One region of the Micromonospora sp. NPDC002575 genome, then DNA from elsewhere that is predicted to be linked to it. Evidence: riboswitches for the same ligand, from Rfam matches in the RefSeq annotation. Region 1 holds a riboswitch; the other holds the start of a gene.
What was found. Region 1 has a riboswitch for thiamine pyrophosphate ahead of ACFYWL_RS01100 (thiamine phosphate synthase). Riboswitches for the same ligand answer to the same signal wherever they lie in the genome.
Positions count from the first base shown of each region.

Region 2: another riboswitch for thiamine pyrophosphate. It lies ahead of ACFYWL_RS27375 (ECF transporter S component); the one in region 1 lies ahead of ACFYWL_RS01100 (thiamine phosphate synthase).

Region 1 is NZ_JBIARA010000001.1:238,082-249,577, forward strand. Features, by position in the region: gene ACFYWL_RS01065 (hypothetical protein) at 1-517, shown strand, start outside; gene thiC (phosphomethylpyrimidine synthase ThiC) at 631-2,223, opposite strand; gene thiD (bifunctional hydroxymethylpyrimidine kinase/phosphomethylpyrimidine kinase) at 2,244-3,029, opposite strand; gene ACFYWL_RS01080 (thiamine phosphate synthase) at 3,026-3,883, opposite strand; gene ACFYWL_RS01085 (thiazole synthase) at 3,985-4,770, opposite strand; gene thiS (sulfur carrier protein ThiS) at 4,775-4,975, opposite strand; gene thiO (glycine oxidase ThiO) at 5,128-6,273, opposite strand; gene ACFYWL_RS01100 (thiamine phosphate synthase) at 6,321-6,947, opposite strand; TPP riboswitch at 6,942-7,049, opposite strand; gene ACFYWL_RS01105 (ThuA domain-containing protein) at 7,536-11,496, shown strand, end outside.
Region 2 is NZ_JBIARA010000024.1:76,849-88,344, reverse strand. Features, by position in the region: gene ACFYWL_RS27435 (hypothetical protein) at 1-91, shown strand, start outside; partial or broken gene ACFYWL_RS27430 (GDSL-type esterase/lipase family protein) at 504-1,478, shown strand; gene ACFYWL_RS27425 (cellulose binding domain-containing protein) at 1,601-1,816, shown strand; gene ACFYWL_RS27420 (SGNH/GDSL hydrolase family protein) at 1,834-2,538, opposite strand; partial or broken gene ACFYWL_RS27415 (cellulose binding domain-containing protein) at 2,668-2,784, opposite strand; gene ACFYWL_RS27410 (hypothetical protein) at 2,825-2,992, shown strand; gene ACFYWL_RS27405 (DUF6328 family protein) at 3,168-3,671, opposite strand; gene ACFYWL_RS27400 (sugar isomerase domain-containing protein) at 3,814-4,563, opposite strand; gene ACFYWL_RS27395 (aminoglycoside N(3)-acetyltransferase) at 4,560-5,432, opposite strand; gene ACFYWL_RS27390 (alpha/beta fold hydrolase) at 5,429-6,259, opposite strand; gene ACFYWL_RS27385 (TIGR03943 family putative permease subunit) at 6,289-7,059, opposite strand; gene ACFYWL_RS27380 (permease) at 7,056-8,141, opposite strand; TPP riboswitch at 8,320-8,425, shown strand; gene ACFYWL_RS27375 (ECF transporter S component) at 8,496-9,086, shown strand; gene ACFYWL_RS27370 (ABC transporter ATP-binding protein) at 9,196-10,632, shown strand; gene ACFYWL_RS27365 (energy-coupling factor transporter transmembrane component T family protein) at 10,670-11,470, shown strand.

The DNA.
Region 1 (11,496 bases):
GCTGCCCCTGCCCGACCTCGACCGGGCGGGAAGCTGGGACGCCTTCGGCAACGCCACCCGGCGGGCCGTTCCACCCGCAGCCGAGGGCCACGCCGTTGCGGGCGGTACACAGCCCCCGCACCGCGGGCCGGGCGAGCCGCGGCCGACCGCAGGCGTGACGACCGGGCCGGCCCCCGCCGCCGGGACAGGCCCGGCCCCGGCCGGCGAGCCCGGTGCCGCCCCCGGCGGCGAGCCCGGGGACCCGGCGACGCCCGGTACGCCCCCGGAGGACGCGGTCGCCCGTCGGTCCCGCCTCCTGCGGCCCCTGTTCCGCCGCGGCCGGACGCGCGCGGCCGACGACGTGGACGCGGCGGCCGAGCGGGACGACCGCCGCGACCCGGAACAGCTGCCGGCGCAGGACGAGGAGTACGTCGACTGGGTCACCGGCCTCGCCCGCCCCGTGTCGGGCGAGGACGGCGGGTCGGAGGACGCCGGCCGGCGCTCGCTGCGCCCCTCCGGCCGGCACCACCGGGACTGACCCCACCGCCATGTCGGCGCCGTGGCGGGGTCAGCCCCGGCGGGACACCCGCACGTCGCCGACATGGCTCCGGGCGCAGGCAAGGCCAGCCCGGCCGGGCGGGCGGGCCAAGGTCAGGCCAGCGGCAGGTACACCCGGCCGCCCGAGGAGACGAACTCCTCCGACTTGTCCTTCATGCCGCGCGCCGCGTACTCCTTCAGCTCCTGGGTGATCTTCATGGAGCAGAACTTCGGGCCACACATCGAGCAGAAGTGGGCCGTCTTCGCCGGCTCGGCCGGCAGGGTCGCGTCGTGGTACGACCGCGCCGTCTCCGGGTCCAGCGAGAGGTTGAACTGGTCTTCCCAGCGGAACTCGAACCGCGCCTTCGACAGCGCGTCGTCCCACGCCTGCGCGCCGGGGTGGCCCTTGGCCAGGTCCGCCGCGTGCGCCGCGATCTTGTACGCGATCACGCCGGCCTTCACGTCGTCCCGGTCGGGCAGGCCCAGGTGCTCCTTCGGCGTGACGTAGCAGAGCATCGCGGTGCCGAACATGCCGATCATCGCCGCGCCGATCGCCGACGTGATGTGGTCGTACGCGGGGGCGATGTCCGTGGTCAGCGGGCCGAGGGTGTAGAACGGTGCCTCGTGGCACCACTCCTGCTGGAGGTCCACGTTCTCCTTGATCTTGTGCATCGGCACGTGCCCGGGGCCCTCGATCATCACCTGCACGTCGTGCTCCCAGGCGATCCTCGTCAGCTCGCCGAGGGTGCGCAGCTCGGCGAACTGCGCCTCGTCGTTGGCGTCGGCGATGGAGCCGGGGCGCAGCCCGTCGCCGAGGGAGAACGTCACGTCGTACCGCGCGAGCAGCGCACACAGCTCGCGGAAGTTGGTGTAGAGGAAGTTCTCCTCGTGGTGCGCCAGGCACCAGGCCGCCATGATCGACCCGCCCCGGGAGACGATCCCGGTCACCCGGTCCACGGCCAGCGGCACGTACGGCAGCAGCACCCCGGCGTGCACCGTCATGTAGTCGACGCCCTGCTCGGCCTGCTCGATCACCGTCTCGCGGAACACCTCCCAGCTCAGCTTCACCGGGTCGCCGCCGACCTTCTCCAGGGCCTGGTAGATCGGCACCGTCCCGATCGGCACCGGCGAGTTGCGCACGATCGCCTCGCGGGTCTCGTGGATCCGCTTGCCCGTGGACAGGTCCATCACGGTGTCCGCGCCCCACCGGGTGGCCCAGGTCAGCTTCTCCACCTCCTCGGCGACCGACGAGGTGACCGCCGAGGTGCCGATGTTGGCGTTGACCTTCACCAGGAACGCCCTGCCGATGATCGCCGGCTCGCACTCCGGGTGGTTGACGTTCAGCGGCAGCACCGCCCGGCCGGCCGCGATCTCGTCGCGGACGAACTCCGGGGCCATCCCCTCCCGGATCGCCACGAACTCCATCTCCGGGGTGACGACCCCGGCCCGCGCGTACGCGAGCTGCGTCGGCCGCTTCCCGTCCGCGCCCGCGAGCGGGGTGCCCGCCCCCCGCACGGGCGCGACGTCGCCGCGCTCGGCGATCCACGGCCCGCGCAGCGGCGGCAGCCCCACCTGCGGGTCGGAGCCGGGGCCGGAGGTGTCGTAGAGCCGGACCGGCGGATTGTCGCCGGTCAGATCGACCTCGGCGAACGGCACCCGGACGTCCGGCCGGGCCCCCTCGACGTAGACCTTGCGTCGTGCCTGCATGACTGCCTCCCAGGTGGTGGTCAGGACCAGCCGAAGTGGTCCAGCGGGCCGCGTCCCGCGCCCAGTTCCCAGTCCCGCGCGCCGGTCAGCGCGCGGGTGACGTACTCCTTGGCGGTGGCGACCGCCGCCGGCACCGGGTCCCCGGCCGCCAGCCGCACGGCGATCGCCGCCGAGAACGAGCAGCCGGTGCCGTGGCTGTGCCGGGTGCGCACCCGGGGCGCGCGCAGCAGCGTGGTCGACCCGCCGCCGACCAGCACGTCCACCGACTCGCCCGCCGCGTCCATGTCGCCGCCGGTCACCACCACGTGCGCCGGGCCGCCGGCGGCGAGGGCCTCGGCGGCGGCCACCATCTCCTCGACCGTGGTCACCGGGCGTCCGGTGAGGGCGGCGGCCTCCGCGCAGTTCGGCGTCGCCACCTCGGCGTACGGCAGCAGCCGCTCGACCGCCTCGACCACGCCGAGCCGGTGCCCGCTGGTGGCGACGAGCACCGGGTCGACGACGAGGTGCGGCAGGCGTCCCGCCCGCGCGGCGTCGGCGACCGCGTCGGCGACGGCCGGGACGCCGAGCATGCCGGTCTTCACCGCCCGCACCCGGAAGTCACCGAGCACGCTGTCGAGCTGCTCGGTGACGGTGCGCGGCGGCAGCGGCAGGACGGCGTCCACGCCCCGGGTGTTCTGGGCGGTGACGGCGGTGAGGACGCTGGTGCCGTACGCGCCGAGCGCCGCGAAGACCTTGAGGTCGGCCTGGATGCCGGCGCCGCCGCCGGAGTCGGAGCCGGCGATGGTGAGCACGGTCGTCGGGGTCACCTGGTCGCCCCGTTCGCTCGACGGTCGGCGGGTGCGGCGGTGGGTGCGGCCGGGACTGCGGCGGTGGTTGCGGTGGGGGGCTGCGGCCGACCGTGCCCACTCCGGGCGGTCAGGCTTGATCCCTGCGTGGGCACGGTCGGCCGCAGCCCCGTGCGCTCGGCCTCCGCCCGAGGGTGGCGGCTGCGGGCCTCAGCCCAGGCGGCCGTCAGCTCGGCGGCTGCCTCGGCCGGGTCCTTGGCGCGCATGATCGCGCCCTGCACCGCCACGCCCGCCGCCCCCGCCTCGACGCAGGCGCGCACCTGGTCCGGGGTCTCGATGCCGCCGAGGGCGAGGACCGGCACGGGGCTGAACCGGATCAGCTCGCCGAGCCGCCGCGGCCCCAGGGGCGGGCCGTAGCCGGGCTTCGACCTGCTCGGGTACACCGGCGAGAGGGTCGCGTAGTCCTCGGTGGTCAGCCCCGCCAGCTCGGCCGCGTCGTGGCAGGACCGGCCGACGAGCCACGGGCGGAGCTGACCGGCGGGGTCGGGGCGGCCGGCGAGGCCAGGGCGATCGGCGGGGCCGGGGCGGTCGACCGAGTCGGCGGGGGCGTGGTCGGCCGGGGTGGGGCGCGGTGGCGGGTACGGGCCGGCGGCCGGGAGGTGCACGGCGTCGCCGCCGAGCGGGTCGGGGCCCGCCACGACCAGGGTGCCGCCGGCCTCGGCGAGGATCGGGCGCAGCTCGGCGGCGAGCGCGGCCCGCTCGGCGCGGGGCAGGTCCTTCTCCCGCAGCACCACCCAGCGCACTCCCCCGGCGACGGCGCCCGCCACCACCCGCGCGAGCGCCCCGGGCGGGAGCACCCGCCGATCGGTGAGCATCACGACGCCGCCGGGAGCGGTTGCCGAGATCTTGGAAGATTCCGGCCCCTCCAGGGGCAGGAGTTTTCCAAGATCCGCAGAAGGCGGGGCGGGGGGCGGGGTCACAGGGCCGGCCTTCCCTCGTCGGGGGTGGAGGGCAGGGCGTGGAAGCGGCGCGGGATGCGGCCCGCCCCGGCCGCGAGGCGGCCCGCCTCGACCGCGTACCTCATCGCGGTGGCCATCGCGACCGGGTCGGCGGCCCGGGTGACGGCGCTGGCCAGCAGCACGGCGTCGCAGCCCAGCTCCATGGCGAGCGCCGCGTCGGACGCGGTGCCGATCCCCGCGTCGAGGATCACCGGCACGTCGACGCTCTGCCGGATCAGGCGGATGTGGTGCGGGTTGTTCACGCCCAGGCCGGAGCCGATCGGCGCGCCCGCCGGCATCACCGCCGCGCAGCCGACGTCGGCGAGCCGCCGGGCCAGGATCGGGTCGTCCGAGGTGTACGGCAGCACGGTGAAGCCGTCCGCGACCAGGGTCTCGGCGGCGCGCAGCAGCTCCACCCCGTCGGGCAGCAGCGTGCGCTCGTCGCCGATCACCTCCAGCTTCACCCAGTGGGTGGCGAACGCCTCGCGGGCCAGGTGGGCCACCTTCACTGCCTCGCCGGCCGTGTAGCAGCCGGCCGTGTTCGGCAGCAGCCGCACCCCGCACCGCTCCAGCAGGTCCAGCAGCCCGCCGCCCATGGCGGGGGCGGTGTCGACGCGGCGCAGCGCGAGCGTCACCAGCTCGGTGCCGGACGCCCGGATCGCCTGCTCCAGCGCGTGCAGGCTGGCCGCGCCGCCGGTGCCGAGGATCAGCCGGGACCGGAACGTCACGCCGCCCAGCTCGAACGGGGTGTTCTCGTGGGACATGCCGTCACCCGCCCTGGGCGGCGCTGAGCACCTCGACGCGGTCGCCGTCGCGCAGCACCGTCGCCGGCCAGCCGCCGCGCGGCACCACCTCGCCGTTGACCGCGACGGCGAGGCCGCGCCGCTGATCCGTGACCAGGCCGACCAGGTCGGCCACGGTCGCGCCGGCGGGCAGCGTACGCCCGACGCCGTTCACCGTCAGTTCCATGTGCGTGTTCCTCCTCGGATGCGCCCTGCGCCCGCCACCGGGGACGGGGCGCCGGGCCGGACGCGCCGGGCCGGGCCGGACGCGATCGGTCGGACCGGTGGCGCGGGTCGGTGGCGCGGGTCGGTGGCGCGGGTCGGTCGGGTCGGCGGCGGTCAGCCGGGCCGGCGCTGGCCGGCGAACCGCTCGGCGGTGAAGGGGGCGAGCAGCGGGTCCGCCGCCGCTGGGCCCGTCGGCTCGGTGACGATCAGCTCGGTGACGAGGTCGGCGGTGACCGGGGTGAGCACGATGCCGTGCCGGTGGTGGCCGGTGGCGGCGAGCACGCCGGGCCGGCCGGGCAGCGGCCCGATGATCGGCCGATTGTCGGGGGTGCCGGGGCGCAGCCCGGCGGTCGCCTCGACCAGGTCGTACTCGGCCAGCTCGGGGACGAGGTCCACGGCGGCGCGGAGCAGCCGCAGCACCGCCCCGGCGGTCACGTCGGTGTCGGCGCGTTCCTCGACGGTCGCGCCGACCACCACCTCCCCGCTGGAGCGGGGCACCAGGTAGACGGGTTCGCCGTCGGCGTACCCCCGGATGACGTGCCGGAAGCCCGGCGGGCCGCCGTCGGGCGCGCGCAGCCGCAGGATCTGGCCCTTGACCGGCCGGACCGGCAGCCCGGTGAGGGCGGCGGCCCCGCAGCCGGCGGCGACGACGGTGACCCGGGCGTCCAGGTCGGACAGCGCCCGCACCCCGCCGGCGACGAGGGTCACGCCGGCCCGCTCGGCGGCGGTGCGCAGCGCCGTGACCAGCCGTCGCGGGTCGACCTGGTGGTCGCCGGGGGCGATCGCGCCGCCGCGTACCCGGGTGGCGAGCGCCGGTTCGCGGTCGCGCAGTTCCGACGGGCGCAACGGGCTGATGGGCAGCCCGAGCTCCCGCTGGTACGACCACAGCCGCTGCGCCTGCGCCAGGTCGTCGCCGGTGAGCCCGACGACGAGGGTGCCCTCGGTGCGGTACCCGAGGTCGACGCCGCTGGCGGCGGTCAGCTCGGCGGCGAACGCGGGCCAGCGGGCGGCCGAGGCGACCAGCAGGGCGGTCAGCTCCCGCTCGCCGAAGTAGGACTCGGCGACCGGCGACAGCATCCCGGCGGCGGCGTGGGACGCGCCCGAGCCGGGGGCCGGGTCGTGCACGGCGACGCGCAGCCCGCGCGCCGCGCACCGCCACGCCACCGCCAGCCCGACGGCCCCACCCCCCACTACCGCCACGTCGGTAAGGAAGGGCCCCCTGTTAACGCTTTCTGCATAGGAAGGGCCCCCTCCTAACACGCCGCCCCCGCCCAGCGCGCCGCCCCCGCCCAGCGCGCCGCCCCCGGTCAGCATGTCAGCGCCCCGAGCAGGTCGGCGGTGGCCCGCGCCGGATCGGCGGCGGTGGAGAGCGCCCCGACCACCGCCACCCCGTACGCCCCGGCGGCGCGCAGCGCCGGGACCGCCGCGGCGGTCACCCCGCCGATGGCGATCACCGGCACGGCCACGGCCGCGGCCACGGCGCGTACCCCGGCGGGGCCGATCGGGTCGGGCAGGCCCGCCTTGGTGTCGGTGGCGTGGCAGGGGCCGACGCCGAGGTAGCTGGCCCCGCCGGCCACCGCCTCGGCGGCCGGCCCCGGTGCCCGGGCGGTCGCGCCGAGCACGGCGGTGGGGCCGAGGACCCGGCGGGCCGCCGCGACCGGCAGGTCGTCCGCGCCGACGTGGCCGCCGGCGGCGCCGACCGCGAGCGCCACGTGCAGCCGGTCGTTGACCAGGCACATCGCCCCGTACGGGGCGCACAGGGCGACCGCCCGCCGGGCCAGGTCGTACGCCTCGCGGTCGGTGGCGTCGTCGGTGACGCGCACCTGGACGACCAGCTCGGCGCGGGCCACCGGCAGGGCGGCGCGCATTACGGCGAGCGGGTCCCGCCCCGGCCGGGTGTCGGTGATCAGATGCAGTCGCCCAAGGGACGGCACGGCAACTCTCCTCCCTGCGCCGGCATTACCCGGATCAGGTTCGACGGTCGGGGGCTCCAGCCCCCCTCTCAGCCCGGTCCACCGGGCTCCCGTGGGTTACTTCCGTGTCACCGTACGACGGATCGGTCGATCCGCCAAGGGATCCGACCGGTGGTCCAGACCACGATCCACCGGCCAGCGATCCGCTTCTCCCCATTTCTCCGCATGCGCCGGATAGGCCGAGCGCCGATACCGAATCGTTACACGCCGACGCCTTGCCGGAAACGATTCCAGCGGCGCTAATTTGTTCAACCGATCGACATATTTCGGCGCGCGGCCTCGGCGTGGCCCGCACCGACCTACCGGTACGCGGCCCTGGCGTGGTCGCGCACCCCGATCCGACCGGTGAACGGCCCTGGCGTGGCCGCGCACCGACCAGCGGCACGCGACCCCCTCGCGTGCCGGTCCGACAGGTGCGGGCCTGGGCCCGCACCGACGTTACAGGTGCCTGGGCCCTGGTCTGGCCCGGCACCGCACCGACCGGGGACGGTCTGCGGCGAAGTCGTCCCCGAGCCCACCACTGTCCAGCTCGGACAAAAGGAGCATGGAGTGTCTCCATCCCGCCGCCGCCGCATACCTCGCGGCATCCTCAGTTCCTCACTTCTCAGCCTGTCCCTCGTCGCCACCGGCCTGGTCGCCGGCACCCCCGCCCAGGCCGCACCGGCCGCCGCGCAGGCGGCGCCCCTGGCGGCGGCCCCCGTGGCGGCCGCCGCCACCGACCCGTTCTCGGTGCTCGTCTTCTCCAAGACCGCCGCCTTCCGGCACGACGCGATCCCGGCCGGCATCGCCGCGATCAAGAAGCTCGGCGTCGACAACGGCTTCACCGTCGACACGACCGAGGACGGCGCCGCGTTCAACGACGCCAACCTCGCGAAGTACCAGGCCGTGATCTGGCTGTCGACCACCGGTGACGTCCTCAACGCCGACCAGCAGGCCGCGTTCGAGCGCTACATCAAGGCCGGCGGCGGCTACGCCGGCGTCCACGCCGCCTCGGACACCGAGTACGACTGGCCCTGGTACGGCAAGCTGGTCGGCGCGTACTTCAACAACCACCCGGCCAACCAGCAGGCCACCGTCAAGGTCGAGGACCACGCCCACCCGTCCACGGCCACGCTGCCGGACAAGTGGTCCCGGTTCGACGAGTGGTACAACTTCCGGACCAACCCGCGCTCCAACGTGCACGTCCTGGCGAGCCTGGACGAGAAGTCCTACACCCCGGGCAGCGGCGCGATGGGCGCCGACCACCCCACCGCCTGGTGCCAGGACTACGACGGCGGCCGGGCCTGGTACACCGGTGGCGGCCACACCCAGCAGTCGTACCAGGAGCCCGAGTTCCTCGCCCACCTGCTCGGCGGCATCCGCACCGCCGCGGGCGTGGAGAAGGCCGACTGCGGCGCCTCGAAGACCTCGAACTTCGACAAGGTGACGCTGGACAGCAACACCAACAACCCGATGGAGCTGGACATCGCTCCGGACGGTCGGGTGTTCTACGCCGAGCGTGACGGCCGGGTGCAGATCATCAAGCCGGACACCGGCAACACGGTCACCGCGACCAAGCTGGACGTCTTCACCGGCAACGAGGACGGCCTGCTCGGCCTCCGCCTCGACCCGAAGTTCGCCACCAACAAGTGGATCTACCTGTACTACGCGCCGGCCGGTGGCGGCCCCCGCAACTACCTGTCCCGGTTCACCGTCAACGGTGACGCCATCGACAAGGCCACCGAGAAGGTCGTCCTTCAGGTCGACACGCAGCGCAACACCTGCTGCCACGCGGGCGGCAGCATGACCTTCGACTCGAAGGGCAACCTGTACCTGGCCACCGGTGACAACACCAACCCGTTCGAGTCGAGCGCCTTCACGCCGATCGACGAGCGGGCCGGCCGGCAGGACTACGACGCGCAGCGCAGCGCCGGCAACACCAACGACCTGCGCGGCAAGGTGATCCGGATCCACCCCGAGGACGACGGCACCTACACGATCCCCGCGGGGAACCTGTTCGCGCCGGGCACCGCGAAGACCCGTCCCGAGATCTTCGGCATGGGCTTCCGTAACCCGTTCCGGATCGGCGTCGACCTGAAGACCGACACCCTCTACGTCGCCGACTACGGGCCGGACGCCAACGCGGCCAACCCGAACCGCGGCCCCGAGGGCCTGGTGGAGTGGAACATCGTCGCCACCGCCGGCAACTACGGCTGGCCGTACTGCACCGGCAACAACAAGGCGTACAACGACTACACCTTCCCGAACGGGCCGAGCGGGGCGAAGTTCGACTGCGCCGCGCCGGTGAACGACTCGCCGAACAACACCGGCCTGACCAACCTGCCGCCGGCCATCCCGGCGACCGTGGACTACGGCTACGCGGGTGACCCGCGCTTCCCCGAGATCGGCGGCGGCGGCGCCCCGATGGGCGGCCCGGTCTACCGGTTCGACCCCAACAACACCTCGGACCGCAAGTGGCCGGCGTACTACGACGGCAAGGCGCTCCTCGGTGAGTGGAACCAGTCGAAGATGTACACGATGCAGGTCAGCCAGGACGGCAAGTCGCTGATCGACATCAACCAGCTGCTCACCGGCATGACCATGGTCCGCCCGATGGACTTCGAGTTCGGGCCGGACGGCGCGCTCTACCTGATCGAGTGGGGCAGCGGCTTCGGCGGCAACAACGACAACTCCGGGGTCTACCGGATCGACTACACCGCCGGTTCCCGGGCCCCGATCGCCCAGGCCACCGCCGACCCCACCTCCGGGCCCGCGCCGCTGACCGTGAACTTCTCCAGCGCCGGTTCCCGCGACCCCGACGGCGGCACGCTGACCTACTCCTGGACGTTCGGCGACGGGCAGACCTCCACCGAGGCGAACCCGACGCACACCTACGCCACCGCCGGCGACTACACCGCCCAGCTCACCGTCACCAACCCGGCGGGTCGTACCGCCGTGGCGAACGTGCCGGTGACGGTCGGCAACACCGCACCGACGGTGACCATCGAGTTCCCGCCGAACGGCGGCTTCTTCGAGTGGGGCGACCAGGTCAAGTACACGATCAAGGTGACCGACCCGGAGGACGGCGCCATCGACTGTGACCGGGTCCAGCTCCAGGTGCTGCTCGGCCACGACGAGCACGCCCACCCGCTGGAGCAGCACACCGGCTGCACCGGCACCGTGCAGACCTCGCTGGCCTCCGGCCACGGCGCGGAGGCGAACGTCTTCGGCGTCTTCGAGGCGACCTACACCGACAAGGGCGGCGCCGGCGGGGCCGGCGAGCTGACCGGCCGGGCGATCGAGCAGCTCCAGCCCAAGCGCAAGCAGGCCGAGTACTTCACCGCCACCGGCCGGGCCCCCGGCAGCACCGGCGGCGGCGACCCGGGCGTGCAGAAGGAGACCACCACCGACACCGCCGGCGGCAACCAGAACATCGGCTTCATCGAGGACGGTGACTGGTGGTCGCTCGCCCCGGCCAGCCTGACCGGGATCGACTCGATCCGCTTCCGGGCGGCCTCGGACGTCCAGGGCGGGCGGATCGAGGTCCGCTCGGGCACCGTCGACGGCCCGCTGGTCGCGACCGCCAACGTGCCGAACACCGGCGGCTGGCAGCAGTTCGTCGACGTGACCGCCCCGGTCACCGGCCCGGCTGAGGGCACGCTGTACTTCCTCGCCAAGGACCCGGCCGGCGGCACCGGTTCGCTGTTCAACGTCAACTGGATGGACTTCATCGGCCGCGGCGTCACCGAGAACGCGCCGCCGCAGGTCAGCGCCACGGCGACGCCGACCACCGGCACCGCGCCGGTCACCGTCACCTTCGACGGCACGGCCACCGACGCCGAGGGCGACACCCCGCTGACGTACGCCTGGGACTTCGGCGACGGCAAGACGGCGTCGACCCTCGACGCCACCCACACGTACACCGTGCCGGGCACCTTCACCGCCACCCTGACGGTGACCGACGCCCGGGGCGCGAAGGCGTACGTGACCGTCCCGGTGAAGGTGGAGGCGGCGAACACGTCCTGCTTCGGGGCGCGCTCGGACGACTTCGTCGGCACCAGCCTGGACAAGAACCGCTGGACCGTGGTCCGGGAGAACCAGCTCTACTCGGTCTCGGGCGGGTCGCTGCGGCTGCCCACCGCCTCCGGTGACCTGTACGGCACGACCAACGGCGCCACCAACCTGGTCCTCCAGCCCGCGCCCAGCGGGGCCTGGCAGGCCACCACGAAGGTCACCCTGCCCGTCACCGCCAACTACCAGCAGGCCGGCCTGCTGATCTACGGCGACGACGACAACTACGCCAAGGTGGACCTGCTCTACAGCGGTTCCCGCCGGGTGGAGTTCATCCGGGAGACCGCCGGTTCGCCCCGCAACGAGGGGGCGGACGCCACCGCCGCGCCGGCCGGTGACACCGTCTGGCTGCGGCTGATCAGCGACGGCACCAACCTGACCGCGGCGTTCTCCGGTGACGGGACGACGTTCACCCCGGTCGGCCGGTCCGCCGCGCTCGCCGGGATCAGCAACCCCCGGA
Region 2 (11,496 bases), on a different contig from region 1:
GGCCGAGGCGTGGCGGCGCGGCGACGACGCCACCGTCGACGCGCTCGCCGCGCTGGAGCTGCGCCGACTCGGCCTGCGAACGGGCCGCTGACCGGCCTGTCGGGCCTGTCGGGCGGACCGGCGCGCCTGCCCCGCTGCGCCGACGCCCGGCGGCACGTGACGCCAAGTGACTCGTCGCCCCGACGCCGCCACCCCCTCCACCCCCTTTGCTCTGCACCCACATACGCAGCGGTCACGCAGCGCAATCGCACGCCGCCCCCTAGACATGGCCCGCTATCTTGCAGACCGGCTGCTCAACGCGGGTGCTGCGTGGATGGGTGCAGAGCAAAGGGAGCGAAGAGACGTGTCGGGTGCGGCAGGGCCGTAACGCAGGGTTAGACCGGCCGGCGACCTCGAAGGAGCCACGATCGTGACGCAGGGCGACCATCACGTGGGCCAACCCGCGAGCGCCGCCACGACCGTCGCGTCCGCCGCGGTTGTGCGCACCAGAGGAAGGGGATTAGATGTGCATCGATATACGCGCCTTGGGATGCCTGCCCCACGTCGGTGCTGGGTGCCGAGAGGGAGCGACCCATGTCCGTGTCTCGCAGGCGGTCGATCGTCGCGGCCGGCGTCGTCGGCCTGGTGGCGATGCTCGCCGCCCCGCTCCTCGGGCTGCCACCGGCCCGGGCGGCGACCGGAGACGGCTCGCCCACGGACCCGAACATCGCGTTCGTCGGCCGCTGGGACAGGAGCAACAGCACCGCGTACGTGCCGAACTGGGCCGGGGCCTACCTGAGGACCGGGTTCCCGGCACCACCGTCAAGCTGCGGCAACGCCGCACCATCGACCTCTACTACAGCATCGACGGGGCCGACTTCACCTACCTGACCAACGTCAGCGGCACCGTCAACCTGACCCCGACGCCGCTGCGCGCCGGCAACCACACGCTGCTGGTGTCGTACCGGGTGGTGGGCGGCTCGTACACCGGGGACGCGGTGTTCCAGGGGCTGACCCTCGACCCCGGCGCGACCACCCTGCCGACCCCGGTGCGGCCCCGGCTGATCGAGTTCGTCGGCGACTCCATCACGCTCGGCACCACGTCGTCGCGGGTGGCGCTGACCGCGTACGGCTGGCTGACCGGCGAGCAGCTCGGCACCGAGCACACCCAGCTCGGCTACGGCGGCGGCTGCCTGGTGGCCACCGCCGACGGCTGCGTCAGCGTGGCCTGGGACTTCAGCCGCTACCAGGCCGACGCCGTCGTGATCAACCTGGGCACCAACGACCGCGGCCACGGGGTGAGCGGGGCGGACTTCCAGAGCCAGTACGCCACGTTCATCCGTACCGTGCGGGGCAAGTACCCGCACGCGGCGATCTTCGCGCTGCGTACCTTCAGCGGCCGGTACGCCGCGGAGACCGCCGCCGCCGTCGCGGCGGTGACCGGCGGCGGGGACCGCAACGTGTTCTACGTGGACACGACCGGCTGGCTGCCGGCCGACGGGCTGAGCGACTCGGTGCACCCGAACGACGCCGGGCAGCGGGCGATCGCGGCCCGGCTCGCCCCGGTCGTCGCCGCGAAGCTGGGCACCACCACCCCGATGCGCCTGTCGACGGCTGGACGGTGCAGTGGACGTTCGCCGACGGCCAGCGGATCAGCCAGGCGTGGAACGCCAGCTACACGCAGAGCGGCGGCGCCGTCCGGGCGACCAACGCGAGCTGGAACGGCACGATCGCGGCCGGCGCGACGGTGAGCTTCGGCTTCCTGGCCGACGCCCCCGGCGCGAACAACCGGCCGACCGCATTCACCCTCAACGGCACCGCCTGCGCGCTCTCCTGACCCGTCGCACCCCGCCGTCAGCGCAGGTAGGCCGCCAGACCGATCTGCTGGTCGCGCAGCGCGGTGGCGACCACGCCGGCGATCTGCCGGGCCCCCGCCGTCTCGAAGTGAGTGTGGTCGTTGCAGAAGAACGCGCCCACCGCACCTGAGCCGTAGTCGCCGTTGTTCGGGCACAGCCCCAGCCGGTTGTAGAGCGTGTAGCTCAGCCGGTGCAGGTCGATGACCGGCACGTTGTTGGCCGCGCCCGCGTCGAACGTCTCGGTGAGGAAGCCGCGGTTGCCGACGGCGGTGCCGCCCGAGCAGGTGATCGCGGCGGCCGGCGTGAGGAAGACCGGGCGCGCGCCGCGCTGCTTGGCCGCGTTGGCCATCACGCCGAGCAGCTGCTTGTACCGGGCGGAGCCGACGTGCCGGTTGCAGTTGGGGTCGCCGTCGTTGATGCCGAACTGGATGAACAGGTAGTCGCCGGCCTTCATCCCGGTGCCGGAGTTCAGCATGGCCTGCCAGCGGGTCGAGTACGTCTCCGGGCTGACCACGCACTCGCCGGCCGAGTTCTTCGTGGTGGTGACGTTCGGGTCGTCCAGCCAGGTCTGGATGCTGCGCCCGCCGACGGCGCTGTTCACCACGGTCGCGTTGGCGTTGAGGTACTGGCCGAACTGGTTGCCCCAGCCGACCGGGCAGGCCCCGCTGGAGGACGGGTTGGCGACCGTCGAGTCGCCGGCCAGCCAGACAGTGACGGGGGCCTGCGTCGAGGGCGTCGGGGTCGGCGTACGGGACGGGGTGGCCGACGGCGACGACGGGGTCGACGGCGGCGCGCACGGTGTGGCGGTGGGCGCGCCGGTGCACGGGGCCCCGTTGAGCGAGAACGCGGTCGGCGTCGGGTTGGCCGTGGTCCACGCGCCGTTGAAGCCGAAGCCGACGCTGGCGTTGGTGGCGATCACGCCGTTGTAGCCGGCGTCCCTGGCGCTGACCGCCCGGCCGACCGCCGGGCCGCTCGTCTAGGGTGGGGCGGTGCTCTACTTCCTGATCGTCGTCGCCGTGCTGCTGCTGGCGTACGCCGCCGTGCTGGTCAGCTTCGTCAAGCGGGGGCGCAAGATCCCGCCGCAGGCGTACCTGGTGCTGGCGCTGCTCAACGGGCTGATCCTGGCGGCCGTCCTGGCCTGGGCGGTCGCCCGCTGATCACCGCCCCGCCCCGGCACGTCCCACGGCCCGGCTGGCCCGGCGGGCCTGGCGGGCCTGGCGCGGCCCGGCTGGCCCGGCCCGTGGTTTGCAGGGGCCCCCTGCTATACAGAAAGCGTTAACAAGGGGCCCTTCCTTGCTCCGACCGCGTCGCCGCTGGTCGAAGCGGGCGTGGTCAGTCGCCCGCCAGCGTCTGCGGGTCGTCATCGTCGTCGTCGATGTCGTCCTCGCCCCAGTTGCGACGGGCGAACGGCAGGAAGACCCAGAAGGTCAGGAACCACAGGGCGGTGGCCGCGGTGAGCACGAAGGCGATGCCCCGGTCCAGCACGAAGTCGGTGATCAGCAGGACCGCGCTGACCATCGAGACGAGCATGAACCCGAGCCCGCCGCTGGCCATCCGGTGGGCGAAGCGGACCAGCTCCGGCTTGCGTCCCTGCCGGAACAGCGCCCGGTGGAAGGCCACCGGAGAGATGATCATCGCGGTGGCGGCGGCGGCCGACAGCAGCGCGACGATGTAGACGTCCTTCTGGAAGTCGCTGGTCCGGGTGAAACCGTTGCTGAACGGCAGCGTCAGCAGGAACGCGAAGAGGATCTGCACACCGGTCTGCGCGACCCGCAGCTCCTGGAGCAGGTCGGCGAAGTTGCGCTGCCAGCGCTGCCGCTCGGTTTCCTTGGACACGTGCTACCTCCGGGAGCGACGGTAATGCCGGCGGGTGCGGTCCGCCGGCAGCATCGCCATTGCCCGATCGGCTCGGCGGCGAAACCCGTTCACGCCCGTGCCCGCCCTGGACGGGGGCGCGGTCGGGCCCGGTCGGAAGCGGTCAGGAACCCCGGCGGATCCGGCCCGCGTACCGGGCCTCCAGGGCGTCGTTGTGCGCGTCGCCGCCGGCGATGTTGGCCGACAGGTAGACCGGGGGCCGCTCCCCCGCCGCGAGCAGCCGGGCCACCACCTCGACCGTAACCTGCTGCGCGAGCAGGGCCGCCGTGATCGAGGAGACCGCGCCCACCGCGCCGCCGCCGGGCAGCGGCAGGGCCGCATCGCCGTACGGGGCGCCGTTGTCCAGCACCACGTCGGCGAAGTCGGCCAGCTTGCGCCCCGACGGGTGCCGGGAGGCCATCCGCGCCGAGTGCTGCGCCGACGTGACGGCGATCAGCCGGTGCCCCCGCCCGGTCACCAGCGCCGCGAACTCCACGATCGCCCCGTTGACGCCGGAGTTGGAGGCCACCACGAACACGTCGGACGGGTGGACCGGGGCCAGCTCGTAGAGGCGGTGGGCCACCTCCGGGTCCCGCTCCAGCAGCGGGCCCAGGACGTCGGCCGACGCCCCGCCGCGCAGCACCACGTCGCGCAGCGCGATCCGGTTGGTCGGCACCAGGCCACCGGCCCGGCCGGCGATCTCCATGGCGAGGGCCTCGGAGTGGCCCGTGCCGAACGCGTGGACCACCCCGTCGGCGCGCAGCGCGTCGGCGATCAGGTCGGCTGCGCGGCCCACCGCCTCCCGCTGGCTGGCCGACACCCGGCCGATCGTCTCCGTCACCACCGCCAGGTAGTCCTCGGCGCTGACCGTCATGCCTCCTCCGTCCCCCGGCTTTCGTCCGGCGTCTCGCCGGTCCCGTCGGTCCTTGTCCGGCCGCCGGCCACCGTTGCCCGATTGCGGGTCAGCCAGTCCACCGCGAAGTCGACCGCCGCCCGCTGGCGCATCAGCCGCGCCGTCCCGTCGCCGACCGGGCCGACCCGCACCGCGCCGGTCGCCTCCAGCGCCGCCCCGAGCCGGGGGAAGTCGCTCTCGTCGAGCACGACGTCGTCCCACCACGCCCAGCGCCGGCCGCCGTCCGGGGTGCGCACCGCCGCGCCCTCCCGCCGCGTGGGCGGGGCGGGCTGCCGGTATTCGGCCAGATGCAGCGACGTGTTCGAGTCGTGGCCGACACCGAGCAGCAGCACGTCGGCGTCGGCGTCGTAGAGCCGGCCCAGCGGCGAGTCGTCGCCGAGCATGCCGGCCAGCCGGTGCCCGGCCACGACCCGCCCGGCGGCGGGCCCGAGGGCGGCGAAGGAGACCTGCGGGTGGTCGCTGCGCCGGGCCCCCGGCCAGCACCGGACGGTCTCGGCCAGCGCACCCATGAACCGGCTCGGGGTGACCGCCGGGTCGAAGCCGGGCGTCTCGGCCCGGATCACCGGCCACCAGTGCGCCGGCACCGGCGGATTGCGCCACCCGGCCGGGTCGCTGTTCTCCGGCGTGTGGGTGGGCACCACGATCGTGCCCCGCTCGCCGAGCACGTCGCGCAGGGCGAGGGCCACCGCCTGCGCGCCGCCGCAGACGAACCCGAGCGCCTTCAGCCCGGCGTGCACGAGCACGACCGCGCCGGATCGTACCCCCAGGTCGGCAAGCTGCGCGGCGAGCGAGGCGCGGGTGTGCGGCCGGGCGGCCGGCGTCGGCGTCATCGGGCCGTGGCCACGCGGGCCAGGATCGCCTCGGCCAGCGGGCCGGGCGCCTCGTCGGGGATCCAGTGCGACACCCCGGCCAGCGTGACCATGCGGTAGTCGCCGGTGACGTGGGCGGCGCAGGCCCCGGCGGCGGCCCGGCCGACCGCCGTGTCCCGGTCGCTCCACACGTACGTGGTCGGCGTCGGCACCGGCCCGACCGCCGCGAGGTCCTTCCCGGACATCGCGCGATACCAGTTCAGGGCAGCGGTCAGCGCGCCCGGTTCGCGCATCGGGTCGGCGTACCGGGCGACCCGGTCGGCGTCGCCCACGCCGCCGAGCAGCCGGCGCAGGGCGGCGGCCCGGAACGCCAGCAGCACCTTCTCGGCCGTGCCCGGCTTGCGGAACAGCGCGATGTACGACGAGCGGGCCTTCTGCCGGGCGTCGGTGGCCAGCGCGTGCGCCATCGCGGCGGGGTGCGGGACCGACACGGCGGTGAGGGTGCGCACCCGGTCGGGGTGGGCGGCGGCCAGTCCCCAGGCGACGATCGCGCCCCAGTCGTGCCCGACCACGTGGGCCGCGTCGACGCCCAGCGCGTCGAGCACCGCCGCCGCGTCGGCGACCAGCTCCGGAATGCGGTACGCCTCGACGGCCGCCGGCCGGGCACCGGGCGAGTAGCCGCGCTGGTCGAGCGCGTACGTGCGCAGCCCAGCGGCGTGCAGCGCCGGCGTGACCTCGTCCCACTCGCCGCTGTGCTGGGGGAAGCCGTGCAGCAGCAGCACCGGCGCGCCGTCGGCCGGCCCGCCCGTGCGCGCCTCGAACGTCAGCCCTCGCGCGTCGACCCGCATGATCGGCAGCCTACCCAGGGCGGGGCCGCTCACTCGTACTGGTTTCGCGGGGCGGGCACCTCCCGCCAGGACTCCACGGCGAGGTAGGGGATCTCGGCGTCGTTGACCGGGTCCCGCCCGACCCGGTCGCTGTAGCGGCCGGTGACCTCGACCCAGGTGTCGGGCGGCAGCCCGTGTGGCACGTCGCCGGTCATCCCCAGCTTGACGGGGCGGCCGTCGGCGGCGCAGCAGGAGAGCACCATGCGGGCCAGGATCGGCTGCCCGTCGGGGCCCGGCGCGATGAACCCGGTGAGCCGGACCCGCCGCTCGCCGATCGACGCGCCCCGCTCGAACAGCGCCCGCGAGGCGTAGTCGAGGACGGTGACCGGGGCCGGGTCGCCCGGCGGCAGCGGCGGGTAGTCCGACTGCTGCTGGCCGGCGAGCGCGGTGCCGGCCTGGCCCACCGTGTACGAGCCGAGGGCCGGCGGGGCGACCAGCAGCAGCCCGAGCACGGGCAGCAGGAGCAGCCAGCCGACGCGCGGCCCGTGGTGGGCGTGCCCGTGCCCGTCGTCGTCGGCCGGGTGCCCGCCGGGCCCGGCCCCAGGCCCGTCGTCGTCGGCCGGGCGGGCGTCGCCGCGCGGGGCGGGGCGCAGGTCGTACCACAGGGTCATGACCGCGGCGGCGACCAGCACGAGCCCGGCGGCGATCAGGAACGGCCGCAGCCCCTCCTTGACGTAGCGCAGGTAGAGGTCGGTGACGCTGGCCCGGACCACCGCGCCACCGAGCAGCAGCAGGACGACGGCCTGCGCCTGCCGGTTCACAGCAGCACCGCCCCGGCGAGGCTGGCCGCCCCGACGGCGACCACGAACGTCGCCGGGGCGAACCGGAACGCGAACCGCCGGCCGAAGACGCCGGCCTGCATCGAGATCAGCTTGAGATCGACCATCGGCCCGACCACCAGGAAGACGAGGCGGGAGGTGAGGGAGAACTGCGACAGCGACGCCGCGACGAAGGCGTCGGCCTCCGAGCAGATGGACAGCAGCACGGCGAGCACGGCCAGGGCGAGCACCGACAGCACCGGGTTGCCGGCGAGGGTCTGCAGCCAGCGCTCCGGCACCAGCACGTTGATGCTGGCGGCGGCCATCGCGCCGACGACCAGGAAGCCCCCGGCGTGCACGACGTCGTGCCGCACGGCCGCCCAGAAGGCCGCGCCCCGCGACGCGCCGTCGAACTCGGGCCGGCGCGGCAGCCGGATCCAGTCGGCGCGGCCGAGCCGCAGCCAGAGCCACCCCATGACCATGGCGACGACCAGGCTGGCCACCGCCCGGCCGAGCACCATCTCCGGCGCGCCCGGGAAGGCGACGGCGGTGGCGGCGAGCACGACCGGGTTGACCGCCGGGGCGGCGAGCAGGAACGCCAGGGCCGCCGCCGGGGTGACGCCGCGCCGGATCAGCGACCCGGCGATCGGCACCGAGCCGCACTCGCAGCCGGGCAGCACCACCCCGGCGACGCTGGCCACCGGCACCGCGAGGGCCGGGTGCCGGGGCAGCGCCCGGGCCCAGAACGAGCGGGGCACGAAGACCGCGATCACCGCCGAGAGCAGCACCCCGAAGACCAGGAAGGGCACGGCCTGCACCAGCACCGAGACGAAGACCGTCGTCCAGGTCTGCAACCGGGGCGCGGAGAGCGCGTCGGCCAGCGGCGCGCGGAACACGACCAGCAGGACCAGCACCGCGGCCAGCACCTCGACCGAGCCGAGCCGGCCGCCGACCGACCGTCGCGGCCCGCCCGACGCCGCCTCCCCCGCCGGTACGTCCGGCCTGCCCCCGCCGCCCGGCCCCGTCGCCGGGGCCCGCCCGTCGGGGCCGGCGGGCGGCGCGGAGCTGTCGGTCGTCGACGCCACGGTCTGTCTCCCTCGGGGCGGATAGTTCGGCGGCGCGACACTATCGCGCCCAGGGGGCCGGGTCGATGGACTACGCCGAAACGGCGGTATCCGGATGCCGAGGAGGCTCCCCGGTGAGCTGCGCAAAGATCACTTTGCCCGGTGATCTTCCCGGGTGTTAGCGTCGGGGAGACAACTTCACATCCGACAGGGGAGCGCACAGCGCTGAGAGTGCGGGCACCGCCCGCAGACCCTCGAACCTGATCTGGGTAATGCCAGCGCAGGGAGTTCGGTCGACCTCCAGCCGCGTCGACGTCCGGTGCCACCGGACGCGGCGTGCGTCTTCTCCTGGTTCGTCAAGGACTGGGAGCCGCCATGAACCACACCGACAGCAACCGCTGGCGCACGATCGACATCGTGGTCGCCTCGGTGATCGCCGTCGCCTTCGGCGTCATCTTTTGGGCCTGGGGCCTGGTCTGGAGCGCCACCGAGGGGGCGTTCGCGTTCTTCCCGCCCGCGCAGACCCTGCTCTACGGCGTCTGGCTGATGCCGGCCGTGCTCGGCGGCCTGGTGATCCGCAAGCCGGGCGCGGCCCTGTACTGCGAGACCGTCGCCGCCGTGCTGTCCGCCCTGCTGGGCAGCCAGTGGGCCGGCACGGTGATCCCGCAGGGCATCGTCCAGGGCCTCGGCGCGGAGCTGGCGTTCGCCGCGTTCCGCTACCGCTCGTTCCGGCTGCCGACCGCGCTGCTCGCCGGGGCGCTCACCGGCGTCGGCGCCGCTTTGTTCGACTTCTTCGTGTGGAACGCCAAGTACGACCTGACCGGCTACCGCCTCCCGTACGCCCTGCTCACCGTGGTCAGCGCCACGGTCATCGCGGGCGCGGGCGCCTGGTGCCTCCTGCGCGCCCTGCTCACCACGGGCGTCCTGGACCGCTTCCCCGCCGCCCGCGCCCGCACCCCCGTCTAGCGGCGACCGATCCACGTGTTGATCAAGAGGTTTGCGTCAGCCGAGCGGGCTCTCCTGACGCAAACCTCTTGATCACCGAATGCCGGGCGGGAGGGGAGGAGGGGGGCCGGTGGCGGGGCGGGTTTTGTTGCGGGGGTTCGGGTGGCGGCATGCCGGGCGGCGGGCCTGGGCCGTGCGGGGCGTCGACCTGCGCGTCGACGTCGGCGAGCGGGTGCTGCTGCTGGGGCCCTCCGGGGCGGGCAAGAGCACGCTGCTGGCCGCGCTGGCCGGGCTGCTGTCCGCCGACTCGGGCGAACAGGAGGGCACCGTCGAGGTCGACGGCGTCGACCCCCGCGTCGACCGGGACCGGGTCGGCATCGTCTTCCAGGACCCGGAGAGCCAGCTCGTGATGGCCCGCTGCGGCGACGACGTCGCGTTCGGGCTGGAGAACCGGGGCGTGCCCGCCGGTGAGATCTGGCCCCGGGTGGACGAGGCGCTGCGCCGGGTCGGCTTCCCGTACCACCGGGACCGCCCGACCGCCGCCCTCTCCGGCGGCGAACAGCAGCGGCTCGCGCTGGCCGGGGCGCTCGCCCCGCGGCCGGGGCTGCTGCTGCTCGACGAGCCGACCGCCAACCTCGACCCGGCCGGGGCGGCGCTGGTCCGCCGGGCCGTGGCCGACGCCGTCACCGCCGACACCACGCTGGTCCTGGTCGAGCACCGCGTCGCCGAGGCGCTGCCGCTGGTCGACCGGGTGGTGGTGCTGGAGCCGGGCGGCGGGGTGCGCGCCGACGGGCCGCCGGAGGCCGTCTTCGCCGCGCACGGCGACGCGCTCGCCGCCGAGGGGGTCTGGGTGCCCGGCCGGACGGTGCCGCCCCGGCACGCCACCGCGCCCCCCGGCGAGCTGCTGCTCACCGCCGACGGGGCCGCCCTGCCGCCCCGCCTCGCCCCCACCGACCTGGCGGTACGCGCCGGTGAGGCGCTCGCCGTCCTCGGCCCGAACGGGGCGGGCAAGTCCACCCTGGCGCTGCTGCTGGGCGGCCTGCTGCGGCCCGGGGCCGGGCGGGTGGCGGCGACCCGGGAGCTGGCCGGGCGGGACGCCGCGACCGCGCCGCACCGGTGGCGGGCGCCCGCCCTGGCCCGCCGGATCGGGTCGGTCTTCCAGGACCCGGAGCACCAGTTCGTCACCGGCACCGTCTACGACGAGTTGGCCCTCGGGCCGCGCCGCACCGGCCACGGCGAGGCCGCCGTCCGGGCCACCGTCGACGCGCTGCTGGACCGGCTGCGCCTGACGCGGCTGGCGCGCGCCAACCCGTACACCCTCTCGGGTGGGGAGGCGCGGCGGCTGAGCGTGGCGACGGCCCTGGCCACCGCGCCCCGCCTGCTGGTCTGCGACGAGCCCACCTTCGGCCAGGACCGGCGCACCTGGCTGGAGCTGGTGGACCTGTTCGCCGAGCTGCGCGACGGCGGGCACGGCGTCGTCGCCGTCACCCACGACGCGGACTTCGTGGCGGCCCTGGCCGACCGGCGGCTCACCCTGACCCGCGAGGCGACGGCGGTGGCGGCGTGACGGGCACCGGCGCGAGCGGGAGACGGGCGGTGGCGGCGTGATCAGCATCGCGCCGGTGGCCGTGCCCGGCGCCCCGCTGGCCCGGCGCAACCCCGTGGCGAAGGTCGCCGCCGCGCTGGTCTTCTCGTTCGCCCTGCTCGCCACCCTCGACCCGGTGGCGCCGGCCGTCGCCATCGGCGTCGAGCTGGCCGTGCTGCCGCTGTTCGGCATCCGGTACGGGGTGCTCGCCCGCCGGGCCGCCCCGCTGCTGCTCAGCGCCGCCGGCATCGTGGTGACCCTGGTCCTGTTCGCCGCCGAGCGCACCGGCCGGACGCTCGTCGAGGCGGGGCCGGTGACGGTCACCAGCGGGGTGCTGCTGACCGCGCTCGGGCTGGCCCTGCGCATGCTCGCGGTGGCGCTGCCCGGCGTGATCGTCTTCGCCACCACCGACCCGACCGACCTGGCCGACGCGCTGGTGCAGAACGCGAAGGCCCCGGCCCGCTTCGCGATCGGCGCGCTGGCGGCGTTCCGGCTGGTGCCGCTGCTCGGCCAGGAGTGGCAGATGATCAGCATGGCCCGGCGGGCGCGCGGGGTGGACGCCGGCCGCAATCCGGTGGCCCGGCTGCGGCTGTTCGTCTCGACCGCGTTCGCGCTGCTGGTCGGCGCGATCCGGCGGGGCACCCGGCTGGCCGTGGCGATGGACGCCCGGGGCTTCGACGCGGCCACGCCCCGCACGGTGGCCCGGCGGCAGCGGTTCGGCCCCGCCGACGGGCTGCTGGTGGCCGGGGCGGCGGCGCTGGCCGGGGCGGCGCTGGCGGTCAGCGTCGCGCTCGGCACGTTCCGCCCGCTGATCGGCTGAGCCGCAGGTCAGGGCGGCGGCTGCGG